2 regions of the Streptomyces sp. NPDC037290 genome follow, and region 2 is predicted to be linked to the other one. Evidence: riboswitches for the same ligand, from Rfam matches in the RefSeq annotation. Region 2 holds a riboswitch; the other holds the start of a gene.
What was found. A riboswitch is a leader RNA that binds a small molecule or an ion and turns the genes downstream of it on or off. The one in region 2 is predicted to bind ZMP and ZTP.
Positions count from the first base shown of each region.

Region 1: another riboswitch for ZMP and ZTP. It lies ahead of ACZ7HQ_RS36235 (glycine hydroxymethyltransferase); the one in region 2 lies ahead of ACZ7HQ_RS13220 (bifunctional 5,10-methylenetetrahydrofolate dehydrogenase/5,10-methenyltetrahydrofolate cyclohydrolase).

Region 1 is NZ_JBVJVZ010000017.1:69,760-77,062, reverse strand. It holds gene pdxR (MocR-like pyridoxine biosynthesis transcription factor PdxR) at 1-27, shown strand, start outside; gene ACZ7HQ_RS36255 (DMT family transporter) at 61-891, opposite strand; gene ACZ7HQ_RS36250 (hypothetical protein) at 1,015-1,356, shown strand; gene ACZ7HQ_RS36245 (glutathionylspermidine synthase family protein) at 1,369-2,556, shown strand; gene rocD (ornithine--oxo-acid transaminase) at 2,553-3,779, opposite strand; ZMP/ZTP riboswitch at 3,894-3,982, shown strand; gene ACZ7HQ_RS36235 (glycine hydroxymethyltransferase) at 4,015-5,466, shown strand; gene trpS (tryptophan--tRNA ligase) at 5,591-6,607, shown strand; gene ACZ7HQ_RS36225 (2'-5' RNA ligase family protein) at 6,744-7,303, shown strand, end outside.
Region 2 is NZ_JBVJVZ010000003.1:547,457-554,759, forward strand. It holds gene ACZ7HQ_RS13190 (SDR family NAD(P)-dependent oxidoreductase) at 1-654, opposite strand, end outside; gene ACZ7HQ_RS13195 (SDR family oxidoreductase) at 686-1,600, opposite strand; gene ACZ7HQ_RS13200 (MBL fold metallo-hydrolase) at 1,688-2,317, opposite strand; gene ACZ7HQ_RS13205 (S-(hydroxymethyl)mycothiol dehydrogenase) at 2,317-3,405, opposite strand; gene ACZ7HQ_RS13210 (acyltransferase domain-containing protein) at 3,701-4,462, shown strand; gene ACZ7HQ_RS13215 (nuclear transport factor 2 family protein) at 4,686-5,051, shown strand; ZMP/ZTP riboswitch at 5,186-5,266, shown strand; gene ACZ7HQ_RS13220 (bifunctional 5,10-methylenetetrahydrofolate dehydrogenase/5,10-methenyltetrahydrofolate cyclohydrolase) at 5,292-6,140, shown strand; gene ACZ7HQ_RS13225 (CU044_5270 family protein) at 6,156-7,151, opposite strand.

The DNA.
Region 1 (7,303 bases), on a different contig from region 2:
GAGGCGCTGTGCAGGGTGTTGCCGTAGGACACCGATGCGTGCCGTCCGGGGGAGGCGGTCTCAGGCTTCCTCGGCCACCACCGGCGCCTCCCCGAACCGCGCCAGCGCCAACGCCCCGACCACGGCCACCAGGAACCCCAGCACCGCCAGCCAGGCCAGTCCCTCCCTCGTGCGGTCGCCCAGCCACACCACGCCCACGGCCGCCGGACCGATGGTCTCGCCGATCACCAAGCCGGCGGTCGCGGTCGTCACGGAGCCCCGCTGGAGGGCCGACGTCAGCAGCATGAACGCCGCGCCGCCTCCGATCAGCAGCGCATAGGCCGCCGGGTTGGTCAGGAGAGCCGCCGGCGCCAGGCTGTCGATCAGCCGGACCGACACCTCCACCACCCCGAACCCGAAGCCGGCGCCCAGCCCGAGCACGAGCGCCCGGCTCGTGCCGGACAGCCGGCCGCCCGCGAACGCGAGCAGCAGCATGCAGACCGCGACCGCGAGCATCACGTACCGCAACATCTCCGAACCGTCCTGGCTCCCCTCCGGCCCGGACGCCAGCCCCAGCATCGCGAGGCCCGCGCACACCACGCCCACCGCGCCCCACTCCGTGCCGCTCAGCCGCACCCGCAGCAGGCGCGCCGCGACCACCGCGGTCACCGCCAGGCTCGACGCCAGGGCGGCGCCGACCGCGTAGATCGGCAGGGACCGCAGCGCCGCGATCTGGAACAGGAAGCCGAGCCCGTCCAGCGCCAGACCGGCCAGATACCGCCACTGCCTGAGCGCCCGCAGCAGCAGGGCCGCCTCGCCGCCGCCCCCGTCCGTGCCCGCCGCCCGCGCGGCCACCGCCTGCAACACCGTCGCGGTGCCGAAGCAGACCGCCGCGCCAAGGGCGCACACCATTCCAAAGACCACAAAGGGACTCTAGGAGACGGCTGATCCCACCACCCACTGTGGCCTGCGCTCTTACCGTTCTCTAGGCTGACGGCCGACACTCGGGCCACACCACACGGGGGAGACACGAACATGGCTGACACCCGGCGGCGGCTGCGCTCCGGCACGGTCGTACTCGGCGGCATGGGCCTGCTGGCCGCCGCCCTCACCGCCTGCTCCTCCGACCCGGACAAGCGCTGCGTCGACCGCGACAGCTACACCCTCGCCAAGGGCTACAAGGTCGTCTCCGACAAGAACTGCACGTCCGTCAAGTCCTCCGTGAACGGCGCCTGGTACTACGGCGGCAGGAAGAAGGGCTCCTGGGTGAGCGGCGGCTCCTTCACCAAGCCCCGCAAGGGCTCCGGCGGATCCTCCGGCGGCCACGGAGTCCACCGCGGCGGCTTCGGCGGCGGCCACCACAGCTCCGGCGGCTGACGGCACCGGGCCGTGGAACGCCGTACCACCACCCCCCGCCCCGGCTGGCAGCAGACCGTCGAGGCGCAGGGGCTCGTCTACCCCCTCACCCGCCACCCCGACGGCTCGCTGCGGCCCTACTGGGACGAGAGCGCCTATTACGTCTTCACCCTGGACGAGATCGAGGCGCTGGAGGAGACCGTCGGGGAACTGCACCGCATGTGCCTCGCGGCCGCCGAGCACATCGTGGCGAAGGACCGGCTCGCCGACCTCGGCATCACCGACCCGGCCGTGGCCGCCGCCGTCACCGAGGCCTGGCACCGCCGCGCCGAACTCCCCTCCGTCTACGGCCGGTTCGACCTCCGCTACGACGGCACCGGCCCGGCCAAGCTGCTGGAGTACAACGCCGACACCCCGACCTCACTGGTGGAGGCCGCCTCGCCCCAGTGGTTCTGGATGGAGGACCGCTTCCCCGGCGCCGACCAGTGGAACTCCCTGCACGAACGCCTCGTCGAGGCCTGGCGCGCACAGGCCGCGCTGCTGCCTCCCGGCAGCCCCCTGCACTTCGCGCACTCCTCGGCCGACGAACTCGGCGAGGACCTGATGACGGTCGCCTATCTGAAGGAGACCGCGGAACAGGCCGGCCTCGACACCGACTGGCTGTCCATGGAGGAGATCGGCTGGGACACCCTCTCCGGCCGCTTCGTCGACAACCAGCTCCGGTTCATCCGCGGCATCTTCAAGCTCTACCCCTGGGAATGGCTCACCACCGACGCCTTCGCCGGGCACGTCCTCGCCACCCTCGACAACGGCGGCGGCACGGGCAGCACCCTGTGGATCGAACCCGCCTGGAAGATGCTGCTCAGCAACAAGGCGCTGCTGGCCGTCCTGTGGGAGCTGTATCCCGGCCACCCCAACCTCCTCCCGGCCTACCTCGACGGCCCCCGCGAGCTGGCCTCCGCGCCCGGCTACGTCGCCAAGCCGCTGCTCGGCCGTGAGGGCGAGGGCGTCACCGTGCACCGGCCCGGCGGCGCCCCGGCCGTACCCCGCGACGAGCCCTGCTGCTACCAGCAGCTCGCCCCGCTCCCCGCCTTCGACGGCAACCACGTCGTCCTCGGCGCCTGGGTCGTCCGCAGCGAGCCGGCCGGCCTCGGCATCCGCGAGTCCTCCGGCCTGGTCACCGACGCGTACGCCCGCTTCCTGCCCCACGTGATCCTCTAGGGCCGCCCTGCCGGACCTCGGACGCCCAGCACCGCACTGAACTGCTCCAGCCCCCAGTCGAGGTCCTCCTCGCTGATCACCAGCGGCGGAGCGATCCGGACCGTGTGGCCGTGGGTGTCCTTCACCAGCACCCTGCGGTCCATCAGCCGCTCCGACACCTGACGGCCCGTACCGACCCCGGGCGCGACGTCCACACCCGCCCACAGCCCGCGCCCGCGCACCGCCGTCACCGTGCCCGTGGCCGGCAGCGCGGCCAGCGCCCGGTGCATCCGCTCGCCCAGCCGGGCCGCCCGTGCCTGGAACTCGCCCGTCCGCAGCATCGCGATCACCTCCAGCGCCACCGCGCAGGCCAGCGGATTCCCGCCGAACGTCGACCCGTGCTCGCCCGGCCGGAACACTCCGAGCACCTCCGCGCTCGACACCACCGCCGACACCGGCACGATCCCGCCGCCCAGCGCCTTGCCCAGCACGTACATGTCCGGCACCACCCCCTCGTGCTCGCACGCGAAGGTCCGCCCGGTCCGGCCGAGACCCGACTGGATCTCGTCGGCGACGAAGAGGACGTTCCGCTCGCGGGTCAGCTCCCGCACCGCCGCCAGATAGCCGGCCGGCGGCACGATCACCCCGTTCTCGCCCTGGATCGGCTCCAGCAGCACCGCGACGGTGTTCTCGGTCAGCGCCTCACGCATCGCCGTCAGATCGCCGTACGGCACGATCTGGAACCCCGGCGTGTACGGCCCGAAGTCCGCCCGGGCCTCCGGGTCGGTGGAGAAGCTGATGACCGTCGTCGTACGCCCGTGGAAGTTGCCGCCCGCGACCACGATCTTCGCCATCTCCGCGGGCACCCCCTTCACCCGGTACCCCCACTTGCGGGCGGTCTTCACCGCGCTCTCCACCGCCTCCACGCCGGTGTTCACCGGCAGCACCATCTCCATCCCGCACAGCTCGGCCAGCTCCGTGCAGAACGCGGCGAACCGGTCGTGCAGGAAGGCGCGGGACGTCAGCGTCACCCGGTCCAGCTGTGCCTTCGCCGCCTCGATCAGCCGCCGGTTGCCGTGCCCGAAGTTCAGCGCCGAGTAGCCGGCCAGCAGATCCAGATACCGCCGCCCCTCCACGTCCGTCATCCACGCCCCGTCCGCCGTGGCCACGACGACCGGCAGGGGGCGGTAGGTGGGCGCACAGTGCGCTTCGGCGGCGACGATGAGGTCTTCTGCAGCGGTCATGGCCTCTCCCGGAGACGACGACAACACGACGGTGACACGACAGTGACCTCCTTCCTACCGTCGCTCGCATGATGGACGCGGCATCCGCGCCGTCCGGCGCGCCCGGTAGGCTGACCAGCGGGCCGTGACTGGCGCGCTGGGATGGGACGGACCATCGGGGAGCGGCCCGAGTGTGATGTGTGCCGTGCGCCTGGGCCGAACGTGAACGCTGTACGCACGCCGTCCGGAGGTCCTCATGCCAGAGCAGCACCCCCTCTCCACCGAGTCCACCGCCTTCCGTGCCGCCCTCGACGTCATCCGTGCCGTCGAACCGCGGGTCGCCGACGCCATCGGCCAGGAGGTCCACGACCAGCGCGAGATGCTCAAGCTGATCGCCTCCGAGAACTACGCTTCCCCGGCCACCCTGCTGGCGATGGGCAACTGGTTCAGCGACAAGTACGCGGAGGGCACCGTCGGCCGCCGCTTCTACGCCGGCTGCCGCAACGTCGACACGGTGGAGGCGCTCGCCGCCGAGCACGCCCGCGAGCTCTTCGGCGCCCGTCACGCCTACGTCCAGCCGCACTCCGGCATCGACGCCAACCTCGTCGCCTTCTGGGCCGTACTCGCCGACCGGGTCGAGGCCCCGTTCCTGGAGAAGACCGGCGTCCGCCAGGTCAACGACCTCACCGAGGCCGACTGGGCCGAGTTGCGCCAGGCCTTCGGCAACCAGCGGATGCTCGGCATGTCCCTGGACGCCGGCGGCCACCTCACCCACGGCTTCCGCCCCAACATCAGCGGCAAGATGTTCGCGCAGCGCTCCTACGGCACCGACCCGGCGACGGGCCTTATCGACTACGACGCCCTGCGCGCCCAGGCCCGCGACTTCAAGCCGCTGATCATCGTGGCGGGCTACTCGGCGTACCCCCGTCTGGTGAACTTCCGGATCATGCGCGAGATCGCCGACGAGGTCGGCGCGACCCTCATGGTCGACATGGCGCACTTCGCCGGCCTGGTGGCGGGCAAGGTCCTGACCGGTGACTTCGACCCGGTCCCGCACGCCCAGATCGTGACGACCACCACCCACAAGTCCCTGCGCGGCCCGCGCGGCGGCATGGTCCTGTGCGACGACTCGCTCAGGGACCAGGTCGACCGCGGCTGCCCGATGGTCCTCGGCGGCCCGCTGCCGCACGTCATGGCCGCCAAGGCCGTCGCCCTCGCCGAGGCCCGGCAGCCCGCCTTCCAGGACTACGCCCAGCGCATCGTCGACAACTCCCGCGCCCTGGCCGAGGGCCTGATGCGGCGCGGCGCCACCCTGGTCACCGGCGGCACCGACAACCACCTCAACCTGATCGACGTCGCCACCTCCTACGGCCTCACCGGCCGCCAGGCGGAAGCGGCCCTCCTGGACTCGGGCATCGTCACCAACCGCAACGCCATCCCGGCCGACCCCAACGGTGCCTGGTACACCTCCGGCATCCGCATCGGCACCCCCGCGCTCACGACCCGCGGCCTCGGGACGGCGGAGATGGACGAGGTGGCGGGCCTGATCGACCGCGTCCTGACCACCACCGAGCCGGGCACCACCAAGTCCGGCGCCCCCTCCAAGGCGGCGCACGTCCTGGACGAGAAGGTCGCGCAGGAGATCGCCCAGCGGGCCACGGACCTGGTGGCGGGATTCCCGCTGTACCCGGAGATCGACCTGGGCTGAAGGACCCCGTAAGGGGCGCGGGGACCTGCGCGGGCAACCACACCCTGCCCGCAGCCCCCCGCGCCCCGGAACCACCCCCGCCTCTCGGCCAATGACACCCCAGGCCGATGAGAGAATGGGCGACATGGCCACTGCTGACCGACCCCGCGTGCTCTCCGGTATCCAGCCCACCGCCGGCTCGTTCCACCTCGGCAACTACCTCGGCGCCGTCCGCCAGTGGGTGGCCCTGCAGGAGTCCCACGACGCGTTCTACATGGTCGTCGACCTGCACGCGATCACGGTCCCGCAGGACCCGAAGGAGCTGCGCGCCAACACCCGCCTGGCCGCGGCGCAGCTGCTCGCGGCCGGTCTGGACCCGGACCGCTGCACCCTCTTCGTCCAGAGCCACGTCCCCGAGCACGCCCAGCTCGCCTGGATCATGAACTGCCTGACCGGCTTCGGCGAGGCCAGCCGCATGACCCAGTTCAAGGACAAGTCCGCCAAGCAGGGCGCCGACCGCGCCTCCGTCGGCCTGTTCACGTACCCGGTCCTCCAGGTCGCCGACATCCTGCTGTACCAGGCGAACGAGGTGCCGGTCGGCGAGGACCAGCGCCAGCACATCGAGCTGACCCGTGACCTGGCCGAGCGCTTCAACGGCCGCTTCGGCGAGACCTTCGTGATCCCGTCGCCGTACATTCTGAAGGAGACGGCGAAGATCTACGACCTGCAGGACCCGTCGATCAAGATGAGCAAGTCGGCGTCCACGCCGAAGGGCCTGATCAACCTGCTCGACGAGCCGAAGGCCACGGCCAAGAAGGTCAAGAGCGCCGTCACCGACACCGACACCGTGATCCGCTACGACGCGCAGGACAAGCCGGGCGTCAGCAACCTGCTCACCATCTACTCGACCCTCACCGGCACGTCGATCGCCGAGCTGGAGCGCGACTACGAGGGCAAGATGTACGGCGCCCTCAAGACCGATCTCGCCGAGATCATGGTCGAGTTCGTGACGCCGTTCCGCGAGCGCACCCAGCAGTACCTGGACGACTCCGAGACGCTCGACTCGATCCTCGCCAAGGGCGCGGAGAAGGCGCGCGCGGTCGCCGCGGAGACGCTCGCGCAGGCCTACGAGCGGGTGGGTTTCCTGCCGGCGAAGCACTGAGGCGTACGACCGCACACACGTCCGTGGACAGAGCGCTGCACATCACTTCTGCTGCGCCTGCCCACAGGACAGCCGTGGCCGTACAGTCGATAGCCGGACGACTGAGAACACAACAGGCGCGACGACAGGAGACGACGTGGGGACCGTAACGATCGGCGTGTCGATCGCGGTCCCGGAGCCCTACGGCAGCCTGCTCCAGGAGCGGCGCGCGGGCTTCGGCGACGCCGCGGCTCACGGCATCCCCACGCACATCACGCTGCTGCCGCCGACGGAGGTCGACGAGTCCGAGCTGCCGGCCGTCGAGGCGCACCTCACCGGGATCGCCGCGGCCGGCCGGCCGTTCCCGATGCGGCTCTCCGGCACCGGCACCTTCCGCCCCCTGTCCCCGGTGGTCTACATCCGCGTCGTCCAGGGCGCCGAGGACTGCACCTGGCTGCAGCAGCGGGTACGGGACACGTCCGGGCCGGTCGCGCGCGAGCTGCAGTTCCCGTACCACCCGCATGTCACCGTCGCGCACGGCATCGACGAGGCGGCGATGGACCGCGCGTTCGAGGAGCTGGCCGGGTTCGACGCGCAGTGGCCCTGCACGGGGTTCGCGCTGTACGAGCAGGGCGCGGACGGGGTCTGGCGCAAGCTGCGGGAGTACGCGTTCGGGGGAGCGGTCGTGCCACCGCAGGCCGGTGCGGTGCGTGGGGC
Region 2 (7,303 bases):
CTCGCCGACCCGGCCCAGGGGGTACAGCGCGGCCACCGCGTCGAGTTCGTCGTCGCGTCCCTCCCACGCCGAGGTGCGGACCGTGCCCGGCACCACGAGGTTCACCCGGACTCCCCGGGCCGCCGCGTGCCCGGCGAGCGTGCGGGTCAGCGAGCCGAGGCCGGCCTTGGCCGCGCTGTAGGCGTGGTTGCCGAAGTCCTGCAGGCCGTTGACGGAGCCGATGCCGACGATCGCGCCGCGTCCGGAGGCGGCGAGGTGGGGCAGGGCGGCGCGGCAGCAGCGGTAGACGCCGGTGAGGGTGACGTCCAGGTCGAGCGCCCACGCGTCGTCGGGGTCGTCCTCGAAGAGCGGGACGTCCGGGCTGCAGTGGGCGGCGCAGTTGACCAGCACGTCGAGCGAGCCGAACCCGGCGACGGCGTGGGCGACGGCCGCCTCCACCGAGGCGCGGTCGGCGGTGTCGCACGCCAGCGCTTCTGCGGTCAGGCCGTCTTGGCGCAGCGCGGCTGCCGTCCGCTCGGCCTCGGGCAGGTCCCGGTCGGTGACCAGGACCCGGCCGCCCTCCTCGGCGAGTCGTCTCGCGACGGCGGCGCCGATGCCGCGGGCCGCGCCCGTGACGAGTACTGCGTGGCCTGCGAAGCGCATGAGATCGGTCATGGCCCGACGGTACGGCCCCGCAGGCGTGCTTTCACCGGTATCCGGTGACGTCCGCCGGCTTGCCCGCGTCCTGCACCTCGACCAGGTACCGCCAGGCGTCGGGGCGGCTGCCGTCGAGGTCGGTGAAGCCGTAGACCGGGGCGAGTCCGCCGCTGGACAGCGACTGTCCGTTGAAGCGGGCCACGTCGGGGTCGGCGGCCAGCGCGGCGACGGCACGGCCGATGAAGCGCGGGGTCTCGGAGATGGCGAAGTGCGGTTCGCGGGCCAGGGCGTCCCGCCAGTTGTCCTCGCGGACGCCGTACGCGTCGAGCATCAGCTCCGAGCGCAGCCAGCCCGGGGTCAGGGCGACGGCGGTGGCGCCGCGCGGTCCGAGTTCGTGGCCGAGGGCGAAGGCCATGCGCAGCACGGAGGTCTTGGCGAGGTCGTAGAAGAAGTTCACGCGGTAGGTGTCGCGGTTGTACCCGGCGGTGCCGTCGGCGACCTCCACGACCAGGCCGCCGGGCCGGCGCAGCAGCAGCGGCAGCGCGAAGTGGCTGGTGACGGCGTGGGTCTCGACGGCGAGCCGGAGCAGTCTGAGTCCGTTGTCGAGGTCGTGCTCCCAGACGGGGGTGTTCCACTCGAAGAGTTTCTCGCCGCCCCAGATGTCGTTGACGAGGACGTCCAGGCGGCCCTGTTCGCCGTCGACGCGGTCCACCAGGGCGCGTACGGCTGCCCGGTCCAGGTGGTCGGCCGGTACGGCGATGCCCTGCCCGCCGGCCGCGGTGACGAGGTCGGCGGTGTCCTCGACGGTCTCGGGGCGGTCGTACTCCGAACGCCGCTCGCGGGTGCTGCGGCCGGTGACGTAGACGGTGGCGCCGGCCGCGCCCAGCTCGACGGCGATGCCGCGGCCGGCGCCCCGGGTCGCCCCCGCGACCAGCGCCACCTTGTCCTTGAGCGGTCCTGGCATGTCCGGCCTCCCGTGTGCTGCGGCTGCTGTCGCCGTCCACTGTCTCGGGAAAACCTGACATCTACTGTCGGGTTGCCGGGGGCGTTCTCAGTGTCCGCGCCGGATCCACTCCTCCAGGTGAGGGGCCTCGGCGCCGATGGTGGTGGAGTCACCGTGGCCGGTGAGCACCTTGGTCTGTGGCGGGAGGGTGAGCAGCCGTGCGCGGATGGAGTCGATGATCGTCGGGAAGTGGGAGTAGGAGCGTCCGGTGGCACCCGGGCCGCCCTTGAAGAGCGTGTCCCCGGTGAAGACCGTGCCGAGCCCGGGGTCGTACAGGCAGACGGCGCCGGGGGCGTGGCCCGGGGTGTGCAGCACGGTCAGGTCGGCGCCTGCCGCCTCGATGACCTGGCCGTCCAGGAGATGCCGGCCGGGGTCGCGGTCGGGGTGGGTCTGCTTCCACAGCGGGAGGTCGTCGGGGTGCAGCCAGATGGTGGCGCCGGTGAGGTCGGCGAGCGCGGGAGCGGCGTTGACGTGGTCGTTGTGGGCGTGTGTGCACACGATGGCGATCAGGCGCCGGTCGTCGACGGCGCGGGCGATGGCCTCGGCGTCATGGGCGGCGTCGATGACGATCACCTCCCGTTCGTCGCCGACGATCCACACGTTGTTCTCGACGTCCCAGGTGCCGCCGTCGAGCGTGAACTGCCCGGAGGTGACGAGGCGTTCGATGCGTACGGTCATCAGAGCACCACCACCGAGCGCAGCACGTCACCGTGGTGCATCCGCTCGAACGCCTTCTCCACCTCGTCCAGTTGGATGGTCTCGGTGACGAACGCGTCGAGCGGCAGCCGGCCCTGCAGGTGCAGGTCGATCAGCAGGGGGAAGTCGCGTGAGGGCAGGCAGTCGCCGTACCAGCTGGACTTCAGGGCGCCGCCGCGTCCGAAGACGTCCAGCAGGGGCAGTTCGAGCTTCATCTCGGGGGTGGGGACGCCGACGAGGACGACCGTGCCGGCCAGGTCGCGGGCGTAGAAGGCCTGCTGGTAGGTCTCCGGGCGGCCGACGGCCTCGATGACGACGTCGGCGCCGAAGCCGCCGGTCAGCTCGCGGATCGCCGCGACCGGGTCGGTCTCCTTGGAGTTGACGGTGTGGGTGGCGCCCAGTGTGCGGGCCTTGTCCAGTTTGCGGTCGTCGATGTCCACGGCGATGATCTTCGCCGCGCCGGCGAGGTGCGACCCGGCGATGGCGGCGTCCCCGACGCCGCCGCACCCGATGACCGCGACGGAGTCGCCCCGGCCGACACCGCCCGTGTTGATCGCCGCGCCGATGCCGGCCATGACGCCGCAGCCGAGCAGGCCGGCGACCGCCGGGGAGACGGCGGGGTCGACCTTGGTGCACTGCCCGGCGGCGACGAGCGTCTTCTCGGCGAACGCGCCGATACCGAGCGCCGGGGACAGTTCCTGCCCGGTGGCGGCGAGGGTCATCTTCTGCCGGGCGTTGTGCGTGTTGAAGCAGTACCAGGGCCGGCCGCGCAGACAGGCGCGGCAGTTCCCGCACACCGCACGCCAGTTGAGGATGACGAAGTCGCCGGGTGCCAGGTCGGTCACGCCCTCGCCGACCGTCTCCACGACGCCGGCGGCCTCATGGCCGAGCAGGAAGGGGAAGTCGTCCGAGATGCCACCCTGCTTGTAGTGCAGGTCGGTATGGCAGACACCGCAGGCCTGGACGCGCACCACGGCCTCGCCTGGTCCGGGATCCGGCACCACGATCGTCTCGACCCGTACGGGCTCGTCCTTCCCCGGTGCGATCACGCCGCGCACTTCCTGCGCCATGGTCCGACCCCTTCCTCGGTTGCCTTCCCTGCCGACCCTACGCGCGACCGATCGGCAGCGGGGCGGACCACGACGATGATCGTGGATCTTTCCGGCCGGTGGTGGCACCCGGCGGTCCGCGGCCGGTCGCAGCGGTCGTGCTTGATCTGGAAGGCCTTCACCGAAACACTTCCGAAGACCTTTTGAATCGCTTAAGAATTTGACCGAATAACGTCATTCCATGATGGCAATCTTTTTGCAGGGTGCGGGAGTCTGCCTGGTGTGTGCGTGGGCCGGGGCGTGCCTCAATGGGGGCATGCCCATCGACGGCCGCAATGGACGTACCGCATTCCTGTTCTCGGCCGGCGGCGAACCGCGCCCCGGAACGGGATGGGAAATCCGGGAGGCGTTCCCGGTGTTCGCCGACGCGCTGGACGACGTCTGCGCACGACTCGATCCGTATCTCGAACTCCCGCTGGAATGCGTGATGTTCGCCGACAACGGAACCCGTACGGCCGCGCTGCTGGAGCGGGAGTCGTTCGCCGGTCCTGCGGTCTTCGCCCTCCAGGTGGCGCAATACCGGCTGCTGCACAGCTGGGGAGTACGGCCGGACGTGGTGTTCGGGCAGGCGTCGGGGCGGATGGCCGCCGCGTACGCCGCGGGCGTCTTCTCCCTCGCGGACGCCTGCCACGCGGTCGGCACCCTGGCCCGCCTGCTGGGCGGCCGGCCACGTCCCCCTCGCCAGGACGGCGTCCTCGACGCCTACGGCCGCACCCTCGCCACGCTCCACCCGCGTGCGCCGCGCCTCCCCCTCGTCTCCGACGTCACCGCCCGTCCCGTGGGCGCCGAGACCGCCGAACCGGAGTTCTGGGTGGGACGCGCGCCGCTGCGCTTCGCGGAGGCCGTCGGCCTGCTGCACCGCGACGGGGTCCGCACCTGGCTGGAGCTGGGCCCCGGGGATCTGCTCACCCGCCTGCTCCCGGACTGTCTCCCGGACGGCACGGCCTCGGCGTTCGCACTGTGCCGCGACTGGGCCCTGCTCCGGTCGGGGCAGAACGGCGCCGCGCAGGACCGGTGACGGGGCGTGCCCGAGCGGGACCATGACGGGCAGAACCGAGCACCGGCCCCCAGCCCCCTGCATCCGGCAGAACCGAGCGGCGGTCCTCAGGGAGCGTGGCCGGGGTGCGCCCTGGGGTCGTAGGGCTGCGCTTGCCGTGGCCGTCGGGCCGGAGCAGTCTCGAAGGGTGGGGGTCCGCGTGGTCCGCGCCCCGCCGGGCCGCGGGCGCCCGAAGGAGGTCACCATGGGCACCGCGACAGGTTCCGCCTTCGACACCGAGGCACTGCGCCGGGGCATAGAAGGGAACACCGGCAACACCCTTCTGTCGCTCTACGCCGACGACGCGCAGATCCGCATCGTCGACCACAACCACCAGCCCAGCCACCCCACCGTCCTGCGCGGCCGGGGCCAGATCGCCGAGTTGCTGGACGACATCTACAGCCGCGACATGACGCACAAGCTGGACCAGTGCGTCGTACAGGGCGACCACGCCGCGTTCACCGAGTCCTGCCAGTACGGGGACGGCACCCGGGTCCTCGCCGAGTCGATGGTCACCTTGCGTGGCGGCAAGATAGCCGACCAGCTGATCATCCAGGCCTGGGACGAGTAGGCACGCACACCGGCATGAACACACCGGCATGACAGGCGCCGGAAGGAGATCCACAGGGTCCAGGTCACCACCCGGCTGACCTGGACCTTCTCGGCCCGAGCGGACCGGGTTCCGGCAGGTGCCCGGTTACCCTGTACCCGGGCCGTGACTGGCGCTGAGGTGGAGTACCACCGGGGAGCGGTCCGTGGTGGATGCCGCGCGCCTGGGCGAGAGAGTCGATCCAGCTCAGGAGTGTGCAGCATGCCCCAGGCCCGTCTCATGGACGGCACCGCCCTCGCCCGCCGCGTCGTCGAGGACACCGCGAAGAAGGCCGCCGACCTCACCGCACGCACCGGCACCGCGCCCTGCCTCGCGACCGTGCTCGTCGGCGAGGACCCGGCGTCCGTGACCTACGTGCGCATGAAGCAGAACAGGTGCCGCAAGGCCGGCATCGAATCCCGGCACGTGGCACTGCCCGCCACCACCGGCACCGGCGAACTCGTCGGCGCACTGCGGGAGTTGTCGGCCGATCCGACCGTGCACGGCATCCTGCTGCAGCACCCGGCCGGCGAGCACATCGACGAGCGGGCCGCGTTCGAGGCCATCGCGCCGGAGAAGGACGTCGACGGCGTCACCTTCGCCTCGTTCGCCACGATGAGCTTCGGCCTGCCGGGCTTCGTGTCCTGCACGCCCGGCGGCATCCTGCGGCTGCTGGACGAGTACGACGTCGACCCCGCCGGGAAGCGGGCCGTGGTCGTGGGCCGCAGCGCGATCCTGGGCAAGCCGGTGGGCATGCTCCTGCTGGCCCGGGACGCGACGGTGACGTACTGTCACTCGCGCACCCGGGGCCTGTCGGCGGCCGTCCGCGAGGCGGACGTCGTGGTCGCCGCGGTGGGCCGGCCGCGGCTGATCCGCGGGCAGGACATCAAGCCCGGCGCCGTCGTGATCGACGCCGGTTACAACCCGGGGAACGTCGGCGACGTCGACTTCGACTCCGCCGTGGAGCGGGCCTCGCTGATCACGCCGGTGCCGGGCGGTGTCGGCCCCATGACGATCGCCACGCTGCTGGAGCAGACCGTCGAGGCGGCCACCCGGCAGCTCGGCGCGTGAGGCCGGCGCACCGGGTCAGCGCATCCAGGCGCTGTACTCCATGACGTCCCCGGCCTTCACCCCGTACCGGGAGTCGTCCGCGCTGAAGGTGGTCTCCAGGCCGAGGACCGCACCGGTGCGGGGATCGAGGATCAGCATGCGCCGAACGCCCCGGGCGTCGTACACGTACGCCTGCCCGGGGCGCCCCAGCCGGTCCGTCAGCTGTCCGGCGGGGCGCAGGCCCTTGGCATCCGCGAGGACCCGGACCAGCGCGGCCGACTCGCGGGAGCCGAGCGTCCAGTGGTCCAGCAACTCCGCGACGCCGTCCAGGAGTTCGGACGTGGCCAGGGGCCCGGTACCAGTGCCGGTACCGGTGTGGACCGTCTCGGTGAGGTAGTCCCGCAGGGCCTGCGGATCGTGCGGGGGGCGAGCCTCGGGCGGAGCGTCGCTCCAGCTGGGCGGGTAGGTGGTCCGGCTCAGCACATGGCCGTCCTCCACCAGGTGCGGCTCGTCGCCGTCGTCGGTGAGGACCGGGCGGCCCGGGTGGCGCGGATCGGTCGCCACGACGACCTCGGTGTGGGTGTCGTCCGCGTTCCAGCGCACCACGGTCTCCTGCGGGAGGGTCAGGGGCGGCTTGTCGTCACTCATGCCGAGGCTCCAGGACTGCACATGGGTGCCCCTGCGCAGGCCCGGCGAACCGTCCGCGGCGGCCGCGGCGGCCAGTTGGGCCATCCGGTCCAGCGGTACGGGGGTGGAGTGGCTCCGGAGAGCCAGCGGGCGGGGCGCGGCGACGGCGATCTGGCCGCTCGGGCCGCCGAGCAGCGCGGTGAGGGTGGTGACCAGCACGACGGCCGTGGCGGCGAGGCCCCACAGCAGCCGGGCGCGCGGGGCCCTGGACGGCCGGCGCTCGTCCTCGCGCAGCAGCAACTCCAGCCGCCGCTCGGCGTGGTGGTCCAACGGGCCGTCGCCGAAGTGCGGGCCGTGGGCCGGGACCGGGTTGGCACGGCGAAGAAGGCCGAGTTCATCAGGCATGGCGAGGGTCCTTGCGCAGGGATACGCCGGCGGGGGCGACGGGGTACGGCGATCGCCGACCGGGTCCGCCCTGCCCGGCGGGAGCCTCGTCGCCGGCACGGGCCGGATCGACCGGCCACCCGTGCCCACCGCCGGGTATCTGCCTCGTCGGT